2 regions of the Ruegeria sp. K7 genome follow, and region 2 is predicted to be linked to the other one. Evidence: riboswitches for the same ligand, from Rfam matches in the RefSeq annotation. Region 2 holds a riboswitch; the other holds the start of a gene.

Region 1 (6,325 bases), on a different contig from region 2:
AAGACATCCCGCCGGCACCGCGTGGCATGCCGCAGATCGAGGTGACCTTCGACATCGACGCCAACGGCATTGTCTCGGTTTCGGCCAAGGACAAAGGCACCGGCAAGGAACAGAAGATCACCATCCAGGCCTCGGGCGGTCTGTCCGACGAGGACATCGAAAAGATGGTCAAGGACGCTGAAGAGAACGCGGAAGCCGACAAGGAACGCCGCGAGCTGGTCGACGCCAAGAACCAGGCGGAAAGCCTCATCCACTCGACCGAGAAGTCGATGGAAGAGCATTCCGACAAGGTCGACCCGACCACCATCGAGGCCATCGAGCTGGCAATTGCCGCGCTGAAAGACGAGCTGGAAACCGAAAACGCCGACAAGATCAAATCGGGCATCCAGAACGTCACCGAAGCGGCCATGAAACTGGGCGAGGCCATCTACAAGGCGCAGTCCGAAGAGGCCGAGGATGAACCGGCAGCTGCGGACGCCGCTCCGGGTGATGACGATATTGTCGACGCCGAGTTCGAAGATCTGGACGACGACAAGCGTAACTAACGGGTAACCGGGCCAATTCGGGCCGGTCCGGATACCGGGCCGGCCCGTTTACGTTGAGGCAGAAGGAAACACTGATGTCAAAACGCGACTATTACGATGTACTCGGCGTGTCCAAGGGTGCATCGGCGGACGAGATCAAGAAAGGTTTTCGCAGGAAAGCCAAAGAGTTGCATCCCGACCGCAACAAGGACAACCCGGAAGCCGAGGCGCAGTTCAAGGAAGCGAACGAAGCCTATGACGTTCTGAAAGACGCAGAACGCAAGGCTGCCTATGACCGTTTTGGCCATGCCGCGTTTGAAAACGGCATGGGCGGCGGCGGCCGGCCCGGCGGCGGCTTTGGTCAGGGCGATTTCTCCAGCGCGTTTTCGGACGTGTTCGACGACCTGTTCGGCGATTTCATGGGTGGCCAGCGCGGTGGCGGTGGCCGTCGTGCCGCACGCGGTTCCGACCTGCGTTACAACCTGCGCGTCTCGCTGGAAGAGGCGTTTGCGGGTCTGCAAAAGACTATCAACGTGCCCGCTGCCGTGGCCTGTTCGGCCTGTGATGGATCGGGCGCTGAAAGCGGCGTTGAACCGACCACCTGTCCGACCTGTTCGGGTATGGGTAAGGTCCGCGCGCAACAGGGCTTTTTCACCGTTGAACGCACCTGTCCGACCTGCTCGGGATTGGGTCAGATCATCAAGAATCCCTGCAAATCCTGCGGCGGCGCGGGGCGGGTGGAAAAAGAACGGGCGCTGTCCGTCAATATTCCAGCCGGTGTCGAAACCGGAACCCGCATCCGTCTGGCGGGTGAGGGTGAGGCCGGAATGCGTGGCGGCCCCCCGGGCGATTTGTATATCTTTGTTGAAGTGTCCGATCACAAGCTGTTTGAGCGCGACAGCATAAACCTCTATTGCCGCGTGCCGGTCAGCATGGCCAAGGCCGCTCTGGGTGGTTCGATCGAAGTGCCCACCATCGATGGCGGTCGTGGCCGGGTGCAGATCCCGGCAGGCAGCCAGTCGGGCCGCCAGATGCGTTTGCGTGGCAAGGGAATGCCGGCCCTGCGTGGCGGTGGCGTGGGTGACATGTTCATCGAACTGGCTGTGGAAACACCGGTCAACCTGACCAGTCGCCAGAAAGAACTGCTGCGTGAGTTTGACGATCTGGGAGAGGACAACCACCCGGAATCAAAAAGCTTTTTCTCGTCGGTCAAGTCTTTCTGGGATGGGATGAAAAGCTAAGGGAACCGCTTTCCCGACCAAAGCCGCCCGGTTTCGGGCGGCTTTTTTGTTGCAGGGGGCGCTGCCCCCGCCGCCCTTTGGGCGCCTCCCCCGGGATATTTCTGGCCAGATGAAGGAAAGATCCCTTGTTCATCTGGCCCCAAATATCCCGGAGCGCGAGGCAGAGCCTCGCAAATACCTTTGGCCTTACCCAAGGGATCAGGGTGGCCATAAAACAGATCAAATTCAGTCTTGTATTTTTTTGATGTGCCTGTGATTGTCCGGTCAACCGTTGGGGTGCCCTGATCGAAGGGCTGAGAGGCGTCAATGCGCTAACCCATCGAACCTGATCCGGGCAATACCGGCGTAGGGAACGGTCTCAGATTGTCAGACGTTTTCAATGCGCGCGTTGCCCAATTTTGATGGAGCAACGATATGACGCCTATTGCGCTGACAATTGCAGGCTCGGACAGTGGCGGTGGGGCCGGAATACAGGCTGACATCAAGGCAATGTCTGCCTTGGGGGTTTATGGTGCCAGCGTGATCACCGCCGTGACCGCGCAAAACACACGGGCCGTTACCGCCGTTCACGGGATCCCGCTGAATACTGTAGCCGCACAGATCGATGCCGTTCTGTCTGATCTGAGCGTGGGCGCCGTCAAGATTGGCATGTTGGCGACGCCGGACATCATCCGATGTGTTGCAGACAGCCTTGCAGGGTTCCGTGGTTCCATCGTTCTGGATCCTGTGATGATCGCCAAATCCGGCGATGCCCTGTTGACGGAAGACTCGGTTGAGACATTACGGGCGGTGCTCGTGCCCATAGCCACGCTATTGACGCCGAACTTGCCCGAGGCCGGACGCCTTTTGGATTGCCCGGCTGCGGAGACGCCGGATCAGATGGTAGAACAGGGGCTTGCCTTGTGTGACATGGGCGCAGGTTCCGTTCTGATGAAGGGCGGGCATGGATCCGGCGACATTTGCCATGATCTCTTGATCGACGCTTCGGGCTTGGTGGCAGAGTTCACGGCACCGCGCCGAAATACCAAAAACACGCATGGCACCGGTTGTACATTGTCCGCGTCAATTGCTGCCGGCCTGGCGCTGGGAAAAACGCTGATGACGGCCGTTGCAGATGCACACAGCTATCTGCAAGGCGCGATAGCCCGGTCCGATGATCTGGACATTGGTCGCGGGCATGGGCCAGTTCATCATTTTCATCAGCTTTGGCCCGCATGACTGTCTGGTCGGTCATAGGTGCCGGAGTAGCCGGTCTGACTGTTGCAACCGAGTTGGTATCGCGCGGCGCTGACGTGCAGATATTCGACCCTGCAGGTGCGCCGGGTCCACATGGCTGTTCCTGGTGGGCGGGTGGCATGCTTGCCCCCTGGTGTGAATACGAAAATGCCGAGGAGCCGGTTCTGCGGCTTGGACAAACAGCGATTGACTGGTGGGCCGCCAGAACGCGGGTGCATCGTTGCGGAACGCTGGTTGTTGCGCATTCGCGCGACCTACCGGATCTGCGCCGCTTTGCACGCCGAACGGATGGGTATTCAGAAATCGGAGGTGGAAAAATCTCCAATTTAGAGCCTGACATGAGCAATTTCGGTAACGGTCTCTTCTTCCGGGCGGAGGCCCATCTTGATCCCCGGCAAGCGTTGCGGGACCTCTACAGCCACCTCAGGGACAGAGGTGTACCCTTTCACCGTAAACTGGCCCCTTCCCGGTTGGAGAATGCGATCGATTGCCGGGGGTTGCACGCGCGTGAGATCTTGCATGATCTGCGTGGCGTCAAAGGCGAGATGCTGGTGATCCGCTGCCCGGATGTCACTCTCTCTCGCCCTGTGCGACTGCTGCATCCGCGCATGCCGCTTTATGTCGTCCCGCGGGGTGACGGGGTCTACATGCTGGGCGCAACGATGATCGAATCCGAGGACAGCGGCCGGATTACCGCCCGCTCGATGTTGGAGCTTCTCAGTGCGGCTTATGCGCTGAACCCGGCCTTTGGTGAGGCTGAGATCCTGGAAATCGGTGTCGATCTTCGCCCCGCTTTTCCCGACAACCTGCCTCGCATCCGCCGGTTGGGTCGAACGATCTATGCCAATGGCCTGTATCGCCATGGCTACTTGCTTGCGCCCGCGTTGGCACAGGGCGTCGCCGATCTGGCGCTGGAAAACAAACATTCGGAGATGGTCGATGAAGATCGTGCTTAATGGCGAGGCGCGCGAAAGCCGCGCAGAAACCCTGTCAGATTTGTTGGTGGAATGTGGATTCTCGGGCTGCGTAGCTACCGCTGTGAATGAACAGTTCGTCCCTTCAAGCCTTCGACTGGCACTAAAACTCGAAGATGGTGACCGGGTCGAAGTTGTCGCCCCGATGCAGGGGGGCTGACGTGAAGACCTTTTACGGCACAGAACTGCCCAATCCGCTGATGCTGGGCACGGCGCAGTATCCCAGTCCGGCCATTCTGGAACAAGCGTTTCGCCTCAGCGGGGCCGGTGTTGCCACGGTATCCCTGCGCCGTGAAGGCGCGGGTGGGGCCGGGCAGAGCTTTTGGCGGATGATCCGCGACCTGGGTGTCATTGTCCTGCCCAACACCGCCGGATGCCACACGGTGAAAGAGGCTGTGACAACCGCCCAGATGGCGCGCGAGGTTTTTCAGACCAATTGGATCAAGCTGGAACTGATCGGTCATACCGACAGCCTGCAACCGGATGTGTTTCAACTGGTCGAAGCCGCCCGCATCCTGACGGAAGATGGATTTCAGGTCTTTCCCTACACAACGGACGATCTGATCGTCGGTGAACGCCTGTTGCAGGCGGGTTGCGAGATTCTGATGCCGTGGGGCGCGCCCATCGGGTCCGGGCGCGGTCTGAACAACGAATATGCGCTGCGGGCGCTGCGGGCTGCGTTTCCCGATGTACCGCTTGTCATTGATGCCGGTATCGGCCGTCCAAGCCACGCCGCGCATGCGATGGAGCTGGGCTATGATGCTGTTCTTCTGAACACGGCGGTGGCCCGTGCCGGTGATCCGGTCGAGATGGCGCGTGCAATGGCATTGGCGATTCAGGCCGGCCAATTGGCCCATAAGGCCGACCCGATCGAGGCACGCGACATGGCTGAACCCTCAACCCCCGTGATCGGAAAGGCATTTCTGTCATGACGCTGGACCGGTTCTATCCGATCTTCGATCACTCCGACTGGCTGCACAGGATGCTGCCTCTGGGCGTCAAACTGGTGCAGTTGCGGATCAAAGACCAACCGGACGATGCGGTGCGCGCCCAGATTATGATCTCGCTCGAACTGTGCCGCAGCCACGGCGCCCGACTGGTCGTGAACGACCATTGGCAGCAGGCAATAGAGGCAGGCTGCGACTGGGTCCACCTGGGGCAGGAGGATCTGGATGATGCCGATCTGCATGCCATCCGCCGGGCAGGCCTGAAACTTGGTGTTTCAACCCATGACGATGATGAGCTTGAGCGGGTTCTGTCGATGGACCCCGACTATGTGGCGCTCGGACCTATCTATCCGACCATCCTGAAAAAGATGAAGTGGCGGCAGCAAGGTCTGCCCCGCGTGACCGAATGGAAAGCGCGGGTGGGGCGTATCCCATTGGTCGGCATTGGTGGAATGACCGTCGAGCGCGCGCCGGGCGTGTTCGAGGCTGGGGCCGATATTGTCGCGGCAGTAACCGACATCACGCTGAACCCTGACCCCGAAGCGCGGGTACGCGAATGGATCGACACCACGCGATGAACCGTTACGAACGCCAGATGATCCTGCCCGAAGTGGGGCCCGAAGGGCAGGCGGGCCTGTCCGCTGCACGAGTACTTGTCGTCGGAGCCGGAGGGCTGGCTGCGCCGGTTCTGCCGCTGTTGGCAGGGGCAGGGGTGGGTCACATCATGGTTGTTGATGGCGATGTCGTTGATCTGTCGAACCTGCACCGGCAAACGCTTTTCACGGAACGGGATGTCGGCTTGCCAAAGGCTGAAGTTGCGGCGCGGCGCTGTCGCGACCTCAACTCCAAGCTTGAAGTCACCAGCCAAAGCCAGGCCCTGACATGCGAAAACGCGGCAAATCTGGTGTCGCGGTCGGATGTGGTCCTGGATTGTGCGGATAGTTATGCGGCCAGTTATGTCCTGTCGGACAGCTGTCTGGCACAGGGAAAGCCGCTGATCAGTGCCTCGGTGCTCGGGTTTTTAGGTTATGTGGGCGGCTTTTGCGGCGGCGCGCCGTCTTTACGGGCGCTGTTTCCAGACGCGCCCGACAGTGGTGCCAGCTGCGCCTCAGCAGGTGTTTTGGGTCCGGTTGTCGGTGTGATCGGCGCGATGCAGGTGCAAATGGCGCTGAGCGTGATCCTGGGCCTGCAACCATCGCCGCTGGGCCAGATGGTGAACTTTGATGCCCGCACCCTGCGCAGCAACAGTTTCCGTTTCGATGATGCGCCAGAACCCGCAAGCTGTTTCCGTTTCCTGTCTGCCAGCCAACTCACGGCCGAAGACCGGATCATCGAACTTCGCGGCACGGATGAAGCGCTGGTTCCGATACACCCCGGCGCGGAACGGCTAACGCCCGAAGGAT
Region 2 (6,325 bases):
CCTATCCCGGCGTGCTTGTTTCCCCGCCGGTCTATCTGTCTGGTGTCGGAAGGGCGGAGACGACGCGTGACCAGTGGGCTGGTCACTGGCCCTGTATCGGCCCGGTCGCAGGGATCGTGGAAGGCACCACGGCACCGCGCTCTATTAGGCTGATTGCAGAAAAATACGGTTTCGGCGAGACATTCTCGGAAATCGTTAGAATGCATCCGGATGTAGACAAGGTTGTTCTCAGCGACGATGAGAAAAAACGCCTGACCGATTGCCCGGATGCCGTGGCTGGGTTGACGTGGGATGTGGGTTCGCTTGCTAAATATGTCAGCGCCGATGCGGCCGATACAGATCCTGACGCTGCCTATGTTGTCCGCAGTTACCCAAACCATGAAAAACTGGCGCAAGCGCTGTGCGACGGGCAAATCTATTACTCGGTTGGCGATCTTGAGATCGTGACGCTGGCATTGAAATCCTACATTGAAAGAAACCCGGATTGTCAGGCCCGTGCGGACGCTCAGGTCTATTCTGAAGAGCGCTATGGCATTTTCGTCCACTTGTCAGATCAGATGAACAGTTCGGACCAACTCACCTTGGCGTTTCTGCAGCAGCTCACGATCGAGATCCACAAGGGTCACGATTCAATCCTTGTGCGAAGTTTTTCGGATAATTTTGACCGCAACAAGATTTCACGCTCCTTGGATCTGTTCCTGTGGAATCTGGTCGCCGGGGCCAACTGACGGCGGACGTGTCACCCAAGATAGTCTCGCAGCGCAGGCGGCGGGTTATCAAAAAGTGTGGATGTCTCGGTGACCGGGTGCGCCAGCCCATCCGCCACCAGAACCGAATGACTTGCGATTCGTCTTGCATCCTGTGGATCATGGCTGACCATCATCATTGTCGTTCCGGCCTCGGTCGTCAGGGCGGAGACAAGATCCAGCATTTCCGCCTTGAGCGCCGGCCCCAGAGCGGCAAACGGCTCGTCCAGCAAAAGCAAAGGCCGCTGTTGTACCAGCACGCGGGCAAGGGCAACACGGCTTTGTTGACCGCCCGACAATTGTGCCGGTCGCCGGTCCGCCATATCGGGCAAGCCAACACGATCCAACGCGGAATGCACCTGTGCCTGCTCATCGGCTGACAACCGGCCGTTCGGATGCAAACCCAGGGCGATGTTCTGGCCAGCGGTCAGATGAGGAAACAAGTTCCCATCCTGAAACAGCATCGCCAGCGGGCGCTGCCCCGGCGGTAATCCGGTAATATCGCCGCCGCGCCAGTAAATTTGCCCCGCGGCCAGATCGCGAAACCCAGCGATCGCTTCTAAAAGGGTCGACTTTCCCGCACCGGAAGGACCAATGATCGCAACCCGTGATCCGGTTTCGATTTGCAGGTTCGCGCGTAATACGAAATCGCCATTTGAAATCGCACAGCCATCAAGCTTCAGCATGCCAGCGCCCTCCTCGATCCAAAAGCCAGAATGCCCCCATCGAAAGCGCCAGCAGCAACAGGGCGCCACCGGCCGCTGCCTCCATCTGATAGGCTCCCATCAGCCGGTAAATCTGAAGCGGAAGCGTAGCAATTTGTGCATCGGCAAATAGCGCGATGACCCCCAGATCCCCCGTGGACAGTGCCGCCGCCAGACCCGCGGCAAATCCGATTTGCGGTCGCAGGCGGGGCAGCAGAATGCGTGTCACAAAACTCCATCTGCTCATATCCAGTGACAGTGCCAGACGACCGTATTGCGCAACAACCTCGCGCGTCGATGGAACAAGTATCCTCAGGGCAAAGGGCAACGCCATGACGGCATTCACCAGAGCCGTTACAGGCAGGGCCAGAACAGTAGGGTTGGCAAGTGGGCGGATCAGGATGAACAGCCCGGTGCCGATGACCAGAGGTGACGCTGCCAATCCAAGAATACCGCAGAGTTCGACGATCCCGTATCGCCCGGTTGCAACCGTCATCGCCATCGGCAAGGCCAGAAGCAGCAGAACGACGGTGCTGGCTGCCGCGACCAAAACGGATATCAAGGCCGCCCGGTACACCAGCACCGATATCTCGAACACTCCCGAAAGTCCGGAGATCACGACCGAGGTCAACGGCAGCAGGAGAAAGACCGCCGCTGCGCTGATCCAGAAGGCATCAAACGCCCGCGTCCCTTCATCCCAGCGTCGGATGGAACGATCCAGCCCGGCACCAAACCCGTCACCCCTGGAGAACCTGAGCGCTGCCAGGGCCGCAGTCGCGGTCAGAACCAGCTGCACCCCGGACAGAAGCGCGGCGCGACCCAAGTTGAAATCATAGGTAAAGGCCTGGTAAATCGCGAGTTCTATCGTGGTCGCGCGTGGTCCACCACCCAAAGTCAGGGCAACTGCAAAACTGGTCAGGCAAATGGCAAAAACAACGGCCAGAACACCGGGCAGGATACGCGCCAGCATAGGCATTTCGATCAGCCGGAACATGGCCCATCCGTTGCAACCCAACTGGGCGGCCAATCGAAACCTTTCGGACGGAATCTCCTGCCACCCCTGCAAGATCAGACGCGTGGCCAAGGGGAGATTGAAAAAGACATGCGCCAGAACCACGCCATGCAGCCCGTAGATACGGATCGGCGGTAGCCCAAAAACCGCTAGAACGTCTGAAATCCAGCCCGCTCGGCCGAAAACCTGCAGCAAGCCGATGATGGCGACAATGACCGGCAAAATGAACGGCGCCCCCAGCAGCGCGATCAGAACCGCCCGCCCGCGAAAACGCCGCCGGGCCAGCGCGCGGGCGACAGGAACGGCAAGCCCTGCACTGAAAATGGCGGACAACACCGCCTGAACCAGCGTGAACCGAAGGGCTGACCAATCGGCCGGTCCGAACCCACTTGCGGAGTCGGCGCGCAGGGCAACTGCGGCGAGCGTACCAAGAATAAGCACGGCAATCAGTGTCGCCGCGCCAATACCCGGCGTCGGATTTACTGGCTGAGCGCGCCCAGCCATTCCGCCAACGCCTCGTCCCGCACGGCTGCCGCCTGATCAGAATCCAGCAGCAAAGATTTTTCCGGTACGGTCAGTGTATCAAACCCTTCGGGCAGGCCCGCCGCAGGCGTTACCGCCGGATACATCCAGTTGGTTGTCGGAATGATCTGCTGAAAAGCGTCCGAAACCATGAACTGCAAAAACTGGTCCGCCAGTTCAGGCTGATTGGTTCCGGCCAGTTTCCCGGCTACTTCGACCTGCATATAGTGACCTTCGTCAAATGCCGCCGCCGCCTTGCTTGCATCTTCTTCAGCGATCAGGTGATAGGCAGGTGATGTGGTGTAACTGAGAACCATGTCAGCCTCACCCTCAAGAAACAGTCCATACGCCTCGGACCAGCCCTTGGTGACGGTCACGATATTATCAGCCAGTCCTGCCCAGATTTCGGGGGCTTCGTCACCATAGGCGGCTTTGACCCACAGCAACAGGCCAAGCCCTGGTGTGGATGAACGCGGATCCTGAATGATGATTTTGGTATCACCGTCGGCCAGCTCACGGAAATTGGCCGGTGCTGCTGCATCGGCATTATGGACAAACGCGAAATACCCCCAGTCGTAAGGCGCGAATACGTCATCGTTCCATTCTACGGGCAAAGTGTATTCGGCGCTGACCGAACTGGGCGCAAACAGGCCGGTTTCCTTTGCTGCCGCAATCAGGTTTGTGTCCAGACCCAGGACAACGTCTGCATCCGAGTTTTCACCTTCCAGACGGATGCGCGACAACAGGGCGGCACCGTCTTCCACACCAACAAGGTTCAGTTCGCAGTCGCAGACCGCTTCGAATGCTTCCTTGACCTGCGGACCCGGACCCCAATCCGAGACGAAGCTGTCATAAGTATAAACGGTCAGCTGAGGTTTGTCGGCGGCGATAGCCGAAGTTGCGCTCAGAATTCCCGCAGCAATCAGCAGATGTTTCATGTCATCCTCCATTGCGGCGAGAGGGCAAGGATGGATGAAACCGTCACCTTTCCCTCCGCCGGTTCTAGCCGGTTCAGGTTCAACGGGTTCGCTATGGGCGTCTCAGCGCGGCATTCCGCGCACCCCGAGGTGAGGCCGTGATTAGGGTGATGTCGAAACAATTTCAACCAAATTCGCCCTTCACGCTTCACTGGCATGAAGGATGCTTCTCAACTGGCGGGATCAGGGCAGATCAGCCTGCAAGCCCAGGCTTTGAACCTGCAGCCATTCAATCGCGGCTCGCGTCTCGCGTCGCGATCGGCCAGGTCCTGTGCTCTCGACGAAGTAACCATGAGTGGGTGTGATGCTTTCATCAAACAGACGCACGACGCGACCTTCGGCCAGATCCTGATCGATCAAGGGCAGCCAGCCGACAATCGCGCCCTGCCCTTCTGCGGCACCCCGCAGCAGAACATTGGCATCTTCAAAGATCGGACCACGCAAAGGGCCATCGACCGTGACATTCATCGCCCGGAACCAATCGAGCCAACCCCAGTGGTTCCTTTGATGTAACAGGGGAAGCTGCAACAGGTCTTGGGGCTCATTCACCGGGCCGTGTTTCAGGACAAATGCCTCCGACGCTATGGCAACGGGGGCGAGCTCGATCAGCTTGATCGCGGTTTCGGGCATCTCGGCCATTCGTTCCCAGCGGATCACGATGTCGATGTTTGCCCGGTTCAGCGTGCCGGGTTGATAAGAAGGAACCACCTCCAGCTCGATCTCGGGGTGGTCGTCCCAAAAATCACCGATCCGGGGCATCAGCCAGCGGGCAGTGAAAATCGGCCCCGCAGCAAGTCGGACCACCTTGCGGGAGCTGCGGCGAACCGAACGCACCGCGTCATCCAGAATTTCAAATGCCTGAGCCGTTGCCGCGGCCAGACGCCTGCCATCTTCGGTCAACGCGACCTCGCGCCCGGCCCGTTCAAACAGCTTGACGCCCAGCTGCTCTTCCAGCCCTCGAATATGATGGCTGATCGCCGTGGGTGTGACCGACAATTTCTCGGCCGCAATGCGAAAACTGCCCTGGCGGGCGGCTGCATCGAAGGCGCGAAGGGCGGGAAGAGAGGCGGTCACGAATTTCCCTAATGTAAGTTTTACTCATCAATTGCTGAGAAAACGGCTTTTGTAAACAAGCCCTATGGCTGTGTAGGCTGACTTTGAATGAAGCTGAGCTCATGATATTAGGCCCATGTCTACGCGCCGGCGCGGTCGCAAGGACCGTCTGACACAAGATAACAGCGACGAGGCCAGCCCTGCGGTATGGCCGGGTGTGGTTGGCGGGTGCCTGAAACCGCTGTCCCCGAATGAAGTCGCTCAGACCGAGGAAGCCGCATTGCTGCTGCTTGAGACCCTCGGACTAAGTCAGCCGACCCCATCCATGGTCGACAAGGTGACGGCAGCGGGCGGGACGCTGGGCGATGACGGACGATTGTTGTTTCCGCGCGCCCTTGTGCGCAAGTCGATCAAGCAGGCAAGGCGGAATTTCGTCCTTTGCGGGCAAGTTCCTGAAAACGATCTGCGGATCGAAGGCACGCGGGTCTATATGTCAACCGGCGGCGCCGCGCCGGGTGTCTTCGACATCGATACGGGCCACTACCGCCCTTCAACCCTGGCCGACCTGTATGATGCCGCCCGACTGGTCGACAGGATGGAGAACATCCATCATTTCAGCCGTCCGGTCGTTGCGCGTGACGTTGACCCTGCTGCGGCAATGGACCTCAACACTGCCTATGCCTGCCTGATGGGCACGTCCAAGCATGTTTCCGTCTCGATCACCGGACCCGAAAACGTCCCCGCCATTGCCCGCCTTTGTTACAGGATCGCAGGTGACGAGGCCGCCTTTCGCGCGCGACCGTTCCTGACTGTCATGGTCTGTCATGTTGTGCCGCCCATGCGCTTCGCGGAAGAGGCTTGTGAAGTGCTCGAGGCCGCTATTCTTGCGGGTTTTCCGGTACAATTGATCAGCGCGGGACAGGCCGGGGCCACAAGCCCGGCCACCTTGGCCGGGTCACTTGTACAGGCCGTGGCTGAAACGCTCGCCGGATTGGTTTTTGCCCGCCTCGTCGATCCGCAGGTTCGCGCGATTATTGCACCCAAACCTTTGGTCGCCGACCTGCGCACCGGGTCGATGTCTGGTGGCGGAGGGGAACAGGCGATCCTGATGGCCGGTGCGGCGCAGATGGGGCGGCATTTCAACTTGCCGACTTCGTCCATAGCCGGGATTACCGACGCCAAGACACTGGATTCCCAATACGGGGCTGAGAAATGCCTGGCAGTCGCCATGGCGGCACATGCGGGATCGAACATTGTCACGCAGGCCGCTGGCAGTCATGCCAGTCTTCTGGGCGTTTCATTGGAAGGCTA

Evidence for each region. Region 2 has a riboswitch for thiamine pyrophosphate ahead of thiB (thiamine ABC transporter substrate binding subunit). Riboswitches for the same ligand answer to the same signal wherever they lie in the genome.
Region 1: it holds a riboswitch for thiamine pyrophosphate, as region 2 does, so the genes downstream of both, thiD (bifunctional hydroxymethylpyrimidine kinase/phosphomethylpyrimidine kinase) here and thiB (thiamine ABC transporter substrate binding subunit) in region 2, are expected to answer to the same signal.

Annotation. Positions count from the first base shown of each region.
Region 1 covers NZ_JBQFMJ010000003.1:241,875-248,199, forward strand. The annotation lists gene dnaK (molecular chaperone DnaK) at 1-545, shown strand, start outside; gene dnaJ (molecular chaperone DnaJ) at 620-1,765, shown strand; TPP riboswitch at 2,028-2,134, shown strand; gene thiD (bifunctional hydroxymethylpyrimidine kinase/phosphomethylpyrimidine kinase) at 2,180-2,983, shown strand; gene ACR0FE_RS08175 (FAD-dependent oxidoreductase) at 2,980-3,957, shown strand; gene thiS (sulfur carrier protein ThiS) at 3,941-4,135, shown strand; gene ACR0FE_RS08185 (thiazole synthase) at 4,137-4,907, shown strand; gene ACR0FE_RS08190 (thiamine phosphate synthase) at 4,904-5,500, shown strand; gene ACR0FE_RS08195 (HesA/MoeB/ThiF family protein) at 5,497-6,325, shown strand, end outside.
Region 2 covers NZ_JBQFMJ010000007.1:54,889-61,213, reverse strand. The annotation lists gene ACR0FE_RS12980 (transporter substrate-binding domain-containing protein) at 1-728, shown strand, start outside; gene ACR0FE_RS12975 (thiamine ABC transporter ATP-binding protein) at 740-1,432, opposite strand; gene ACR0FE_RS12970 (thiamine/thiamine pyrophosphate ABC transporter permease ThiP) at 1,419-2,966, opposite strand; gene thiB (thiamine ABC transporter substrate binding subunit) at 2,942-3,922, opposite strand; TPP riboswitch at 3,955-4,059, opposite strand; gene ACR0FE_RS12960 (LysR family transcriptional regulator) at 4,145-5,035, opposite strand; gene ACR0FE_RS12955 (trimethylamine methyltransferase family protein) at 5,151-6,325, shown strand, end outside.